DNA from 4 places in the Rothia sp. HMSC069C01 genome. Region 4 is predicted to be linked to each of the others. Evidence: riboswitches for the same ligand, from Rfam matches in the RefSeq annotation. Region 4 holds a riboswitch; each other region holds the start of a gene.

The links. Region 4 has a riboswitch for S-adenosylmethionine ahead of HMPREF2981_RS02410 (nuclease PIN). Riboswitches for the same ligand answer to the same signal wherever they lie in the genome.
Region 1: linked by a shared signal. The riboswitch ahead of HMPREF2981_RS05205 (LLM class flavin-dependent oxidoreductase) and the one ahead of HMPREF2981_RS02410 (nuclease PIN) in region 4 are both predicted to bind S-adenosylmethionine.
Region 2: linked by a shared signal. The riboswitch ahead of HMPREF2981_RS00275 (bifunctional o-acetylhomoserine/o-acetylserine sulfhydrylase) and the one ahead of HMPREF2981_RS02410 (nuclease PIN) in region 4 are both predicted to bind S-adenosylmethionine.
Region 3: linked by a shared signal. The riboswitch ahead of HMPREF2981_RS05225 (AMP-binding protein) and the one ahead of HMPREF2981_RS02410 (nuclease PIN) in region 4 are both predicted to bind S-adenosylmethionine.

The regions. Positions count from the first base shown of each region.
Region 1 covers NZ_KV817391.1:131,735-135,408, reverse strand. The annotation lists gene HMPREF2981_RS05215 (C4-dicarboxylate ABC transporter substrate-binding protein) at 1-486, shown strand, start outside; gene HMPREF2981_RS05210 (zinc-dependent metalloprotease family protein) at 820-2,037, shown strand; SAM riboswitch class IV at 2,265-2,374, shown strand; gene HMPREF2981_RS05205 (LLM class flavin-dependent oxidoreductase) at 2,480-3,674, shown strand, end outside.
Region 2 covers NZ_KV817375.1:65,295-68,968, forward strand. The annotation lists gene HMPREF2981_RS00265 (ABC transporter ATP-binding protein) at 1-644, opposite strand, end outside; SAM riboswitch class IV at 1,225-1,338, shown strand; gene HMPREF2981_RS00275 (bifunctional o-acetylhomoserine/o-acetylserine sulfhydrylase) at 1,448-2,794, shown strand; gene HMPREF2981_RS00280 (homoserine O-acetyltransferase MetX) at 2,890-3,674, shown strand, end outside.
Region 3 covers NZ_KV817391.1:136,762-140,435, reverse strand. The annotation lists gene HMPREF2981_RS05225 (AMP-binding protein) at 1-2,076, opposite strand, end outside; SAM riboswitch class I at 2,082-2,198, opposite strand; gene HMPREF2981_RS05220 (hypothetical protein) at 2,483-3,595, opposite strand.
Region 4 covers NZ_KV817381.1:75,989-79,662, forward strand. The annotation lists gene HMPREF2981_RS02395 (hypothetical protein) at 37-363, opposite strand; gene HMPREF2981_RS02400 (hypothetical protein) at 386-709, opposite strand; gene HMPREF2981_RS10850 (hypothetical protein) at 800-1,081, opposite strand; SAM riboswitch class IV at 1,346-1,474, shown strand; gene HMPREF2981_RS02410 (nuclease PIN) at 1,453-1,731, shown strand; gene HMPREF2981_RS02415 (PIN domain-containing protein) at 1,736-2,170, shown strand; gene HMPREF2981_RS02420 (cell division protein PerM) at 2,422-3,674, shown strand, end outside.

The DNA.
Region 1 (3,674 bases), on a different contig from region 4:
CATAACCTCAACCTGAAGCACGGCGGTACTGACGATTTCAACGGCAAGCCTCAGTACTACAGCGTGATGAATTACAACTATCAGCTCACTGGCATTCCCAAGGCGGACGGAACCCGATACTTCGGATACCTGCAGCAGGATATGCCAACCCTTAACGAATGGGCACTGAACGAGCGCGACGGCTTTGGCCCCCAAGCGGGCGAATACCTGTATACGCACAAAGATAAAAATGGGAAAGACGTTACTCAGCCCGCAAATCAACCCATCGATTTCAACCGGAACGGCGTTATTGATAATTCTCCGGTCTCGGTAGATCTCAATGGCGATGGGATACTAAAGGAGCTAACTGCTCTCAGTGATCTGAAGAAGCTCAACTTTGATATGACGCCTACTCAGGCTGGAGCTGGCGGTCCTGTGGCTCAGCCTGAAGCGGAAGAAAACCCGGTCACTGCGGATGACGCCCGCAACCTGGGCCTTATTCCCTAAATCATTCGGCGTTCTTCCCAAAACGGGGGCGAAGAGGTGTAGCTGCTGAGGGATGTTATTCCGAGCGTGCGAGGACATACATAACGTTCTGAAGCTGGCGAGGCAACGAGCCAGATGAAACACGCCCTCGCTGCACCTCTTCGTTCCCGGGCTTTACCCCGCACAACCGTTCATATACTACTCTCTTGCTCAGACGGCATCGTGATGCCATCTAAAATGCACTCGCATCCGAGAACCCGCAACATCGCAGGTTCTCGCCGATGACTATCGCTCACTTCACTCTCTATGTAAGATTCCCTCTCACTCAACACATGACACTAAGGAATATCTCTCATGAAATTACGTACTATAGTGCGCCTGATGCTGGCATTCGTCAGCCTGGTGCTTGTTGTTCCTCTGAATTCTCTGCCCGTTTCTGCGGTGGAAGCGAAGCCCGCTCAGCCTGCACCCGCGCAGAACCAGAATATAGATCTCGTTCAGAGCCCCAACTCGGGTGATCGCGACGGCGATCATATTCCCGACGAGCTGGAAAGAGACGGGTACGATATCAACAACGATGGCATACCAGAGATCGATTTCCCTAAGATGGGCGCGGATCCCAACCATAAAGACATTTTTGTCGAGATGGATTATATGCCCGGTGAGCTTGCCAGTGAGGAAGAGCTGGATCGAATCGTGCAATCTTTCGCGGATATAAATATCAGCAATCCCGACGGCAGAACGGGTATTAATCTGCACTTGGATGCCGGTGCCGCCCGGGGACCTAAGTACAACTTGGGAGGAGGCGAACAGGTCAAGTGGCAAGTGCTCAGCGACGATATAGGTAACAACGCTGGGAACTGGGCCAGGTTTAAAGCTTCTCATTTTAATCAGCGTCGTGATGGACTCTTTCATTATATGGTTTGGGGCGACTACTACGTGCAACAACAAAATGGGGAGAGCGGCTCATCAGGATTGGGACAATTGGGAGGTCGTGATTTCATGGTGACTGTGGGGAAGACACACTGGAATAACAATAAAGGTAATATGAGCGATATTCGCGTGGGTACTTTTATTCACGAGCTGGGGCATAACCTCGGCCTGCAGCACGGTGGTGATGCCGATGAGAAAGGCGAAAAAGGTAAACCACAGTACTTCAGCGTTATGAATTACAACTATCAGCTTACCGGTGTGCCCAAGGCGGATGGAACCAAATATTTCGGATACCTGCAGCAAGATATGCCGACCCTTAAAGAATGGGCCTTGGACGAACGCAAAGGCTTTGGTCCCCAAGCGCGTGGGTACATGTATCGGCCCAATTCAGAGGCCGTACTGAGACCAGCAGATGGACCTGTCGATCTCAACGGTAATGGCGAAATCGACCATGGAATCTATGCTCTTGATCTTAACCGTGACGGAATGAAAGGCTGGCTGACGGCACCAAGCGACCTGAAAAAATTGAGCTTTGGAGCTGTGTTTGGACGAGGTGCTGACGAGACTATCCCTGAGCCCAAGGTGGAAATAAACCCCATCACTGCGGATGACGCCCGCGAATTGGATCTCATTTCCTGAATAATTTGACGCTTTTCCTAAAATGGGAGCGAAGAATGGCAGCGGGAGCGTTAAACACGCTCCCGCTGCAAATTATTGCTCCCGAATTTTGCCGTCGCATTCGAAAGAACACTGCTGTCCGCCGGGCGACGTACGCGGCCCTTAATATTACGGGCGACAGTCACAAACATTAATATTCGTCATAATATCGCACCAACCACGACACCCCTTATACACTCAAAATCAAGGATTATGAGTCCCGGCGTAAAGCTCTGGCTAGCCGGGCGGCAACCCTCTCCCGTAGCGGGGTGCTCCAGATGATGATCTGGCTTCAAGGGACACGAAGCAAGTACGGCGCGAATGCGCCACCTGCACAACTTGGAACACCAAGAAGGCCACCACCTATAAAGGAGGCGGCGCGCGGGGTGCAGGAACACCCTAACATTCGCGAAAGGATACGTAGATGGCTGAGCAGAAGAAGCGCATCGCAGTTAACGCATTCGACATGACCTGTGTGGGTCACCAGAGCTTCGACCTCTGGCGCCACCCCCGCTCCCGTGCTACCGAGTACAACACCATCAAATACTGGACTGACCTGGCACAGATCCTTGAGAAGGGCTTCTTCGACGGCGTATTCCTAGCCGATGTTGTGGGCATCTACGATATTTACAAGAACTCCGCCGCGCCCGCTATCGAAGGCGGCGCTCAGGTGCCCGTGAACGATCCGTTCATGCAGATCTCCGCAATGGCCGCCGTAACCGAGCACCTGGGCTTCGGTGTGACCTCAGCCGTCACCTACGAGCAGCCTTACACGCTCGCACGCAAGTACGCTTCTCTCGACCACCTCACTAACGGGCGTGTGGGCTTCAATGTGGTGACCTCATACCTGCCTTCCGCAGCCGAATGTCAGGGCCTCGAAACCCAGATTGAGCACGACACCCGATACGAACTCGCCGAAGAGTTCCTGGATGTCTGCTACAAGCTCTGGGAAGGCTCCTGGGAAGACGGCGCGGTCGTCAAAGACCGCGAGAAGGGTATCTACGCCGACCCCGCCAAGGTGCACCCGATTCAGCACAAGGGTAAGTACTTCAGCGTGCCTGGTGCGGGTCTGACCGAGCCCAGCCCCCAACGCACCCCCGTGATTTTCCAGGCGGGCGCATCCAGCCGCGGGCAGAAGTTCTCGGGCAAGCATGCCGAAGTTGTGTTTATCGGTGCGCTGCGCCCCGATTTGACCCGCATTATTACCGACCGTATCCGTGACCGCGCCGAAGAGAACGGCCGCGGCCGCGACGAAATCAAGGTTTTCGCGATGCTCTCCATTATTGTGGACGAGACCGAAGAGAAGGCGAAGGCAAAGTACGAAGAGTACCGCAAGTACGTGAACCTGGAATCTTCGCAGGCCATTATCGGCGGCTGGTCCGGCGTGGATCTTTCGCAGTTCGACGAGGACGAGGTACTCAACTATGTGAAGACCGAGTCGATTCAGTCTTTCCTCACTCCCTTCACCCTGCAGTCCAAGGATAAGCAGTGGACGCGTAAGGATATTGCCGAGCACTGCACTATCGGCGGTATGGGCGAGGTTATTGTGGGCGACCCGCAGCAGGTGGCCGATGAACTAGAACGCTGGATTGATGAAGGCGGACTGGACGGTATTAACC
Region 2 (3,674 bases), on a different contig from region 4:
GCACCGATGACCGTGACCCGATGCGCTAACTCCTCAATCTCGCCCAGCAGATGGCTCGTGAGTAAAATGGCGGTGCCATCATCAGCGAGGGAACGAATCAACTGGCGTATTGTCAGTGAAATATCTGGGTCAAGCCCATTCGTCGGCTCATCCAAAAGCAGCAGTTTTGGCTCGCCCAGCAGTGCCCGTGCGATGTGCAGACGTTGTTTCATACCGCGGGAAAACTCTTGTACCTTCTTCGCGGCGACATCTGCAAGATCGACCCGTTCCAAAGCGCTCGCCACCTGGGTACGGCGTTTGCGCGCGCTAACCCCGGCAAGGTCGGCGAAGAAGAGAAGATTATCGCGGGCGGATGCTCGCGGATAGAACCCGGTATCCCCGCCGAGTACAAGCCCTAGGGATGCGCGCGCACGCTGGGGGTGCGCAAGCGCATCCACCCCGTCGATGCGAACGGCGCCGCTGGTGGGAGTCAACAGTGTTGCGCACATCTGTACAATTGTTGTTTTTCCCGCTCCGTTGGGACCGAGCAGAGCATGAATTTCGCCGGAGCTTATACTAAGCGAAACATTATCGACAGCAGTGAAAGCGTGTTCACCTTTGCCAAAGGTGCGGCATAGCTGTGCCGCGTCAAGAATTGTAGACATTGTGATAAAACCTTGCGGTGCTTAGTCACCCGAAGCCTCTTGAGCATGGTGTTCGCACGCCTGCAATATGTGGGACGGGTGAGATGAATAGTCGTGAGAGAGGCACTTCTTAGTGCCTGAATAATCCCAAGTCACCGACTGCAGATGCGGAAGGTATAACAATAAAACCCTCAGAACTTTGGTGTCCCAAGCGCTCACTATGCGCTTCTGAAATGTATCGAACCAAAGCAGGGTTATTTCTAAAATTTTTAGAGCCCACCATCTGGGCGGGCATTCCGCGAGCCGGTGCGACTTTAGCGGGAGGTCATACCTCATCACTCCTAGATTCAAGGTTTCCATCAGTGTAGCATGGCTCACGATTGCCTACACTGATGGTAATTTAGCGACGGCTAACGGCAGATCATATGGCTTTAGCGGTTCGGGTACAACATAGGCACGGTCACAAGCGCATAAGTATTGGTGTTTCTCCCAAACAATAGGCTGTCGCGAAAACAGTTCATAAAACGTCATCTTTGCAACAATGCGCCGAAAACACGCATCCCGCTTGACCATGTGCGCTTCCTATGAAACTCTAGATGCAGGTCATGAGAGCCAGTGATAAGCCCCAGCTAGCTGGCCGGCAACCCTCCTCCGCGGTGGGGTGCCCTGGGTGAGGACCAGGCGTTGAACACAAAGTACAACGCAAGCGCGGGACCGATGTGCCCGATTCTGGTACATCGTTTTTTCGTTTGCAGAGAAGAAAACCCAAGAACTCTGTACCGAAATCGGCATGCGGCCCCCTGAACTATCACAAGGAGCTTCGCATGAGCAACACTACAGTCCCGACTCCCGCCAACCCCGCCGGTTGGAAATTTGAAACCCGCCAGATTCACGCGGGGCAGGCACCGGATGCTGCAACGGGAGCTCGGGCGTTACCTATCTACCAGACCACCTCGTTCGTCTTTGAGAACGCAGAACAGGCCGCTAACCGTTTTGCTCTAGCCGAGCTTGGGCCTATCTATACCCGTCTGAACAACCCCACCCAAGAGGTTATCGAAAACCGTATCGCATCCCTTGAAGGGGGAGTGGGCGCGCTTTTGCTGGCCTCAGGTCAAGCGGCTATTACTTATGCGATTCTTAATATTGCGGGCGCGGGCGACCATATCGTGGCTTCCCCCTCGATCTACGGAGGAACCTACAATCTACTGAAATATACGCTTGCCGACCTCGGCGTTGAAACTACGTTTGTTGAGAACCCGGACGACCTGCAGCAATGGCGCGATGCGGTTCGCCCCAACACGAAACTCTTCTACGGAGAAACCGTACCTAACCCCCGTAACGATGTACTCGACATCGAGCCTATCGCCCAGATCGCTCACGACAATGGCGTTCCCCTAATCGTCGATAACACTGTTCCCACCCCTTACCTTGTGCGCCCCATCGAATTTGGTGCGGATGTGGTAATCCATTCCGCCACAAAATATCTGGGTGGGCACGGCACCTCAATCGGCGGCGTTATCGTGGACTCCGGGAATTTTGACTACGGAGCCAATCCCGAAAAGTTCCCCAAGTTCAACGAACCTGCCCCCGGTTACCACGGTCTAGTTTATGCCCGTGACTTGGGCAAAGACTCCGCTTTTGGTGCGAACCTTTCCTATATTCTCAAGGCGCGAGTTTCGCTTCTGCGCGACACCGGGGCGGCGATCTCTCCAACCAACGCCTTCAACATTGGTATCGGTCTGGAGACTCTTTCCCTGCGCATCGAACGCCATATCGAGAACGCGACCAAGGTCGCAAACTGGTTGGAGGAGCATCCGCTGGTCGATCAGGTGATCTGGGCCGGTCTGCCTTCCTCGCCCTGGTACGAGCGAGCCCAAAAATACCTGCCGAAGGGACCGGGCGCCGTCGTAGGATTTACCCTTAAAGACGCCGACCTGGAACAGACCCGCACCTTTGTGGACGCCCTGCAGCTGCACTCCAATGTAGCGAATATCGGCGATGTACGCTCGCTCGTGATTCATCCCGCATCCACCACCCACTCGCAGCTTTCCGAGGAAGAGCTAGAGGCAATTGGGGTGAGCAAAAACTTTGTGCGCCTCGCCGTAGGGATCGAAAATATTGACGATATTATTGCAGATCTTGAACTGGGCTTTGCGACTCTGAACGCCTAACCTGCACCGCCGCGACCGGGCTGCACAGTAAGTGCCCGGTCGCGGTATCGGTTTCTCGCCTGCCATTACCAACTACCGGTTACCCAGGAGAAAACATGACGGAAAATACCGTACACGCCACCTATCTGTCGCAACTGCAGTATCCCAGCGCTCAGGGGTACCTGCGGCAGATGGCGATCGGTGATTTCACCCTCGAAAACGGTACCGTGCTTCCACAGGTAAACATTAGCTACGAGACGTGGGGGACTCTTAACGAAGCTGGGGACAACGCGATTCTTATTCTGCACGCCCTCACCGGCGACACCCATGTTTCGCGCGGGATTCCCACATCAGATATGCCTGCACCCAGTATCCGTGCGGTCGAAAGTGATGGTTGGTGGGAAGGTATCGTGGGGCCGGGCGCGGTGGTCGATACCACCAAATATTTTGTGATCGCCCCCAATATCTTGGGTGGATGCTACGGCTCGACCGGTCCGGCAAGCATCGTACCCGAGGGGTACCCGGGCGCCGGAAAACCCTGGGGGTCACGCTTCCCTTACGTCACTATTCGCGACTCGGTACGAGCCGAAGCCGAACTTATCGCCCGGTTGGGGATTAAGAGTTTTCACCATGTCATCGGAGGATCGCTCGGCGGAGCACGCGCTATCGAATGGGCGGCAACCTTCCCCGAGCTGGTACGCGGATGCGCGGTCATCGCCGCCGGCCCCGCCGCCACTGCCGAACAGATTTCCTGGGCTCACACCCAGAACCTCGCCATCCGTGCTGATGCCAATTTTGCTTCCGGCGATTATTATGGGGGATCGGCACCCACGGCCGGGCTCGCGCTGGCGAGGCGCATAGCCCATACCACCTACCGCAGCCCAGCAGAGTTGGAGCACCG
Region 3 (3,674 bases), on a different contig from region 4:
AGCGCCGAGCGCCTCCTCATTCTGAAGCGAAGAAATATCGCCCAGCTTATGCCCCTGGTAGAGCTCACCCAGCAGACGGCGGGTAATCTTCCCTGAACGAGTCTTAGGAATATCGGCGACCGCGACCACATCCTTGGGTTTAGCGATAGGGCCAATATACTCGCGCACATGCTGGGTGAGTGCAGTCTTCAGCTCGTCTTCGGTAAGTGCCCGACCTTCGTCGGTGAGCGTCACATAGGCGACTGCCTGGTGGCCGGTTAGCTCGTCCTCCACGGGGCACACGCCAGCCTCCACCACGGCCGGGTGCGTCACGAGCGCAGACTCAATTTCGATGGTCGAAAGGCGGTGCCCGGAAATGTTGATCACATCGTCAATGCGCCCCAGGATGTACACGTTGCCTTCATCATCGACTTTCGCGCCGTCACCGGCGAGGAACCAGCCGCGCGTACCGTAGTGCTTCCAATAGGAATTCAGGTAGCGTTGCGGGTCGCCCCAGACGGTGCGTGCCATGGAGGGACCGATCTTATCGACCACAATGAAGCCCTGTTTGCCGGGCTCAACGAGGTCACCGTGCTCGTCCACCACGTGCACCGAGACTCCGGGGACTTCGCGGGTGGCGCATCCGGGAAGGGGAGTGCAGTGCGGGGTACCTTCGGGGAAGGTCCCTTCGGGCGCGAAGGCGGGGTCGTGTGGCCGTGGGGAGCAGATGGTCGAGCCGGTCTCGGACTGCCACCACGTATCGATAAACGATGCGGTACCCCCACCCACGTGCTTGCGCAGCCACTTCCACGCCTGAGGGTTAATGGACTCGCCCACAGACCCGAGCAGACGCACAGTTGAGAAGTCGTATTTTCCAGGTTCGGGGCCGTCAGGAAAAGCCCCCATGAGGGAACGAATCAGGGTGGGCGCGGTGTAATAATTGGTGACGCCGTAGCGTTCGATAACCTCGAAATGGCGGCCATAATGCGGAGTATTGGGGGTACCCTCGAAAATAACCTCGGTAACCCCATTCACGAGTGGACCATAGATTTCATAGGTGTGTGCGGTCACCCACGCGAGATCGGCGGTACACCAGTGCACAGTCGATTCGACCTTCGTCGGATCGTTCACGGCAGACAGCTCATCGGGGCGCAGCACCCCGTCGTCATCCACATAGTCCGGCAGCAGATCGTACAGCAGCGCGTGGGTGTATGCGGTCTGCACCAAATACCCCGCCATCGTGTGCACCAGGCCCTTGGGCTTGCCCGTGGTGCCGGAGGTATAGATGATAAACAGCGGGTCTTCGGCATCGTGCAGCTCGTACTCATGGGTATCGGGCTGATCGTCCACCAAATCGTGGTACCAAATATCGCGCCCGGCCGTCCAGGGAACCTGCGCGTGCGCCACGGGGTCTGCGGCGCTTGTACGGTCCACCACGATCACGTGCTCGATATTGTTCTCACCCGAGCATGCTTCATCGGCATTCACCTTCACGGGCACGACCTTGCCGCGGCGGTTCTGCCCGTCGGTGGTGATCAGAACCTTCGCGCCGGTGTCTTCCACCCGGAACTTCAGCGCCTCCGCCGAGAACCCACCGAACACGAGCGAATGAATTGCGCCGATCCGCGCGCACGCAAGCGTGAAAATAATGGTTTCGGGAATAACCGGCAGGTAGATTACTACACGGTCGCCTTTACGCACGCCGAGTTTGAGCAGGCCGTTGGCGGCGCGGGCGATGCGTCGCTGCAGTTCGGCGTAGGTGATAGCTTCACGGTCACCGGGTTCGCCCTCGAAATAGAGGGCTACTTTGTCGCCGCGGCCCGCCTCCACGTGGCGGTCCACGCAGTTGTAGGCGACGTTGAGTTTGCCGCCCTCGAACCACTTAATCTCGGGTACGGAGTATTCTTCGATGCCCTCAGCGTCGGTTCCGATAACCTGCGGTTTCTGGAAGGTATGTGCGTTGTCCCAGGTCTTGCCCCAGCTTAGGCGTTCGGCTTGTTTTTCCCAGAACGCTACCCGCGCCTCGTCAGATTCGTGCGCGGGGTTGGGGGTGGGTGCTAGAGGATTCGTGAATGAAAAAGGGGAGGGAAGTCCCACAGTATCTCCCATCGGTTGCTGGCGTTAGCACCTTCGGCGTTATGAAGGCGCATGATGCGCCACCGCAGGCGAGGTTGCTGCGACGTCGTCGAGCCAGGTCTCTCGGTCGCTCTAGATGGATTACCAATCTAGTAAACCTTGTAGCTGGCGCAGGTGCAAAGACACCCCGTCATATTGCGCGTGTATGCGCCACGTTCGTAACATTCCGCAACATTGCGCCCACGCATCCACACCACACCCTATACCGCGAGCAGGTAGGATTTTGTCGACAAGGTAGGATTTTCCTACCTGCTCGGGTCAAAAACCACCTGCTCGCGAACAGTACAAAAAAACACTCCCACCGGGATGCGCCTCGTCAAGAGGATTTACCCGGCGGGAGTGCCATTTACTCACCCAAAATTACCGATTAGTTCTGTTTTTGTGCGTTGGTTGAGCCTTTCGAGGCTCCGTTAGGGTTTTTCTGCCCGGATAACCAGTCGTTAGGATCGATCTGAATGTCGTTACGGACGGTGAAGTCGCTCTCTTGATCCTTGTTTTTCTGGTCACCCGTTGATCCCGTCGAGTTGGAACCGCCGCCTTTTGACTTGTCGCTGGGGGTGCTGGGAGTGCTCGGATCCGGATCCTCAGGTTCACCAACATGTTCGATGGAGGCCACAGCCTGCTGACCGGTCAGGTCAATATCGCTCTTGGGGGCACCATTCTCAGGTTCGTAGCGCAGAGTGCCGCTGAGGATCGTCAGGGTGGTGGTCACACCGTAGTGTTCGAGATAGAAATCTTCAAAATGTGTACCGAACTGGCTGGCCAAGATCTGGTTGTAGACCTGAGTCCCGCCGCCGTTATGACTGGAAGCTACAACATCATGGTCAAGCGTAATATCGACGTAGCCTATCAGCTTATTGCCGTTGGCGGTCATCTCGCTGAAGTAACCGTGCATAGCACCACCGTTGAAGGCGACGAGCTGGGGATTATCGCCGTTTTCTGGCGTGGGATTGACGACGAGGGAAACCGCAAAATCGTCAGTATTTTTATTCCAGCCCGGAGGTTCTGCCCCGTCGATCTCGGCCCAGTCGGGGAAAACGAAACGGTGCTCCAAGCGTAGGCGCGCACCGGCGAGCAGGGTAGTGGTGCCCGAGTAGTATGTCTGCTTACCGTCTTTAGTGGTTGCCTTGGGTGCTGAGAACCAGAAACCAGCGCCACCCCATTTTGCCTTGCCGATGCTGCCGCCGGGGGTAAATTTACCGTTGCCAGCCGAGTAGAGACCGCTTGAACCTGCCGGGACGCTGGCGTGCTCGTTCTCAACCGGGCCGCTAAATGAATCTAGCCCCAGGAAACTGTTAGTGTCTAGTTCCTGGTGGGTGACGAACGCCTGGGTAAAGATACCGTAGTCAGGGCGTGTGTCATCATACGAAGCCGCATAAGCCGGAACTACAGCGGAAGAAACAATAATTGGGGTTGTCCATGCGGCGCCCGCCAGAACACGACGGCGCGTCAGACCTCCCCGCGTAGATGCGTGGGTCACAATGACTCCTATGAGTGGTTGGGTGAATAAGTGGCGCTCGGATTACACGCCAGTAATAATTTTACGGGATATACCCCAA
Region 4 (3,674 bases):
ATAGCTTTTTTCATGAGCGCTCCTTAGATGCTGACTCTATGAATCAACCTGGTTCTGACCTTCTTCCAAGAGGTCTTGAGCCTGTTTAGGATGCTTTTTGTGCGTCTTGCGGGAGTTCCTGATCGCCGTGGTGAAGAGCAGAATAAAGGTGAAGAGCCCGGCGAGAAAACCGATACCTAAGAGTCGGAAACTTATATTCAAAGTTGCGCGTGTGAGCGGACTAGCTCCCTCGAATTGAATACCCCTCCATTCAGAGGCGTGATACTCCACGAGAGCGCCCCATTCTCCTAAAATAAACAGGACTATGCCACAAAAGAAGACCACCGCAGTTGTTGCTCCAACTATGTAGATAGCTTTTTTCATGGGCGCTCCTTAGATACTGGCTCTATGAATCAACCTGGTTCTGACCTTCTTCCAAGAGGTCTTGAGCCTGTTTAGGATGCTTTTTGTGCGTCTTGCGGGAGTTCCTGATCGCCGTGGTGAAGAGCGGAATCAGGACGATAAGCCCAGCGAAAAGACCAGTACCGAGAATCCAGAGACTTATCGTGAGAGTTGATCGAGTGAGAGGACTCGCTCCTTTATGCTGTACACCCCTCCACTCGAGGGCATGATACTCCACGAGTGAACCCCAGCTTCCTAGAATAAATAGTGCAGCACCAAGAACCAGAAAGATGGCAGCTAATATGCCAACCACGCGTACTATTTTCATACCCACCCCTCGGAAACGGAAACTTGTTGCGGGCTAATGGACGTTCTTCAGCATTCAGCCTGGTCTTTGATAATCATCGATCGAGAATAATCAGTTGAGCTGGCTCTTTTGGGTTTGTCGTACCTCTTGAGAACCCTTGACAGCGTTTAAAACTATGGCGGTTATACCAAAGATGAGACCGATAGCTGCGCACAGAATGCTCAGGTCGTTAGTCGCCATGACGAGGGGACTTGCTCCTGCGGGATCGACACCCCTCCATTCGAAGGCGTGGTATTCCACGAGTGAGCCCCAACCGGCCAGGATGAACAAGCCAAACCCAATGATCAGAAAAATTGCGGCCACTATCCCCATGATCTGTACAGTCTTTTTCACAGTTATCACTCTTTCTTTCCGGAAGCGTAAAGTGGGCGTGACATGGTGATATATCAGAGGCAAGATAAATTTCTGTACATTACCCAGTGTGCCGTGATTTTTCTCGAATGTGTAGGCCTGTCCTGAATGTCCAAAACTTCACACTACGCCGCCATAAGGCGGTTATATACAGATACGCACCCATAATCACGTTATGTAAATCACAAGAATTTGACGGGTTCGCACGTTTACAGATTCCTGAAAGCTGTTGTAACCTGGATTCAGCTTCAAGAGTTTCGACTGATAAGCTCCGACTATGGTCGAACGCCAACCCCATGTTCACGGGTGGCTCGGATGACGAAGCGGTTTGTATTCGCCGCCTCAGGTGGCACTTGGTACAGGCAAGAGCAACGCGAAAGGAACGCGCATTCGGCGCATGGTTGTCAATGTACAACAGCTCTTCATCTCCAGCATCCCCCCTTACTCCTGCACGCTCTTATCAGGAAAATCTGCGTGCCGCATCCGTGCCCGCACGCGGCGGTTACCAGGCAGTAAGCATTCAGGATTACGCACGTATTTCTTCTAAGCGCGACGAATTCCTCAATTTTCTGCTTCTTCCCAACCCCGAGGGTATTCCTGCCGTCGAATATGCCGGTTTGCGCGTAGCATAGGGGTATGAGCGCCTCAGGACTGCTTCTCGACTCGGATGTTCTCGCCGAGATCCGCAAAGCCACACCAGATCCCAAAGTTGTTGCCTTTCTGCGCCGCCGCGCCTATAAACACCTCTACATTTCGGTGCTGAGCGTGGGCGAACTCAAAGGACTCTACCCCTACCCAGAGACCGACCGATGGATTGCCGAACTTCTCGACAGATTCGCCGACCATATCATCAACGTGGATGCGCGCGTAAGCCTCGAATGGGCGGGACGCAGCGCCCCGCGCGGCACCCACAGTCACGGACGTAAAGATGCCGAGCCCCTGCCCACCGCCGCCCTCGAAGGTCTGATGGCGGCGAGCGCCCAAGCTCATAACCTCGAAATTGTTTCTTCAAAGGCTGAGGTGTACCGGTCCTGGGGCGTACCCGCGGTGAATCCGTGGATTGAAGACTAATCTTCCGCACAGTATTTTCACCGTAAGCGCCGGGGAAGTACCTGCGTGTTCGAGAAAGCCGTGAGAAATGCTCGGCACAGTTAGCTGTACGCGCTGCCGCATCGGTGAGAGCGCATCAGTAACGTTCGTGTAACCCCTATGTTCACGGTGAGCGGTTAACGAAGGTTAGCCGCCATTTAACCGGAACTATTTCCCCGAAAGCCCAGCAGGCTCGCACGCGCTGGCAGGTTTCATGGCATGATGGAAGAACGATGAAAAGTAGCTCTTCTACATCCCGGTATTCTGCCCCTATGCCACTCTGGCTGCAGGGCATCGTTGAATTAGTTTTTACCGCCGCGCTTTCTTTCGGGCTTGTGCTCGTTCTGCTCATGGCGGTGTGGTTTACCAACGGTTTTAACCGCATGGATTTTCCCGCACTCGCAACTCTTGCCTCCCACCTGTGGCTGCTCATGCACGGTGTGCCGCTGAATATTCCGAATGCGTTCGGTATTATCCTGCCGCACGGCATGCTCACGCTGGTGCCCATGGGGCTGAGTATTATTCCGGTGCTCTTATGCTTTAGGTCTGGGCGAAAACTGGCGCGCGCATCCTATGAGGGGGAATTCTTCAAGCCCGTACTATTAGGGTGCGCTGCCTATGGTATTTTTGCTGCCGTCGCCTTTGCGTGGGCGAGTACCGAACGGCATCTGCTGGGTATTGTTGGTGCGGCGTTGATTCCGCAGATCGTGGTGCTGGTCGGGTTGATCTGGGGCGGCTACTATGAATCGCGTTCGCTTGCCCGTATGGTGGGCGTGAACACCGCTGAACAGATTTCGCAGATGAGCCAGTACTCGCGGTGGGCGAGTTCTTATGTGTGGTCGATTGTGCGTGCCTCCATGGTGGCGATTTTCTCGCTCATTATGGGCGGTGCTCTGGTGCTGGTGATCGCCATGATGATGCGCTGGTCGCAAATCGCAACAATCTACCAGGAACTTCACGCCGGGCCGGTGGGGGCGCTCGCGGTGACCCTGCTGCAGCTGGGTTACCTTCCGAACTTGGTGATCTACGCGATGTCGTGGACTACCGGCGCCGGGTTCGCGTTCGGTGTTGACACGCATGTGGGCTGGTCGCAGACGACGATGGGCGATCTTCCGCTCTTTCCGGTGCTGGGCGCTATCCCTGAGAGCCTGGGCTGGATAGGGTATGCGAGCCTGGCGGTTTCGCTGGGCGCCGGGGCCGTTGCCGGTTGGTGGTTCTTGCGTGAAGGTGAAGACCACGTGGACGAGTGGATCACCATGAAGGTACGTTACCGGGTGATTGCGCTGCCGCTTTCTTCGCTCGTGTTGGGTTCGCTGGTGGGTGTGCTCTGTGGCGTATGGGCTTATATTTTGGGTTGGATATCCAGCGGATCGTTAGGCGTGGGGCGTTTTACTGAGGTAGGCGCATCGCCCGCAGCTTTCGCCGTGGCGACCGCAATAACTTTGGGCGCGGGTACCGCGTTGGGTAACCTGCTGTGCCATGTGCT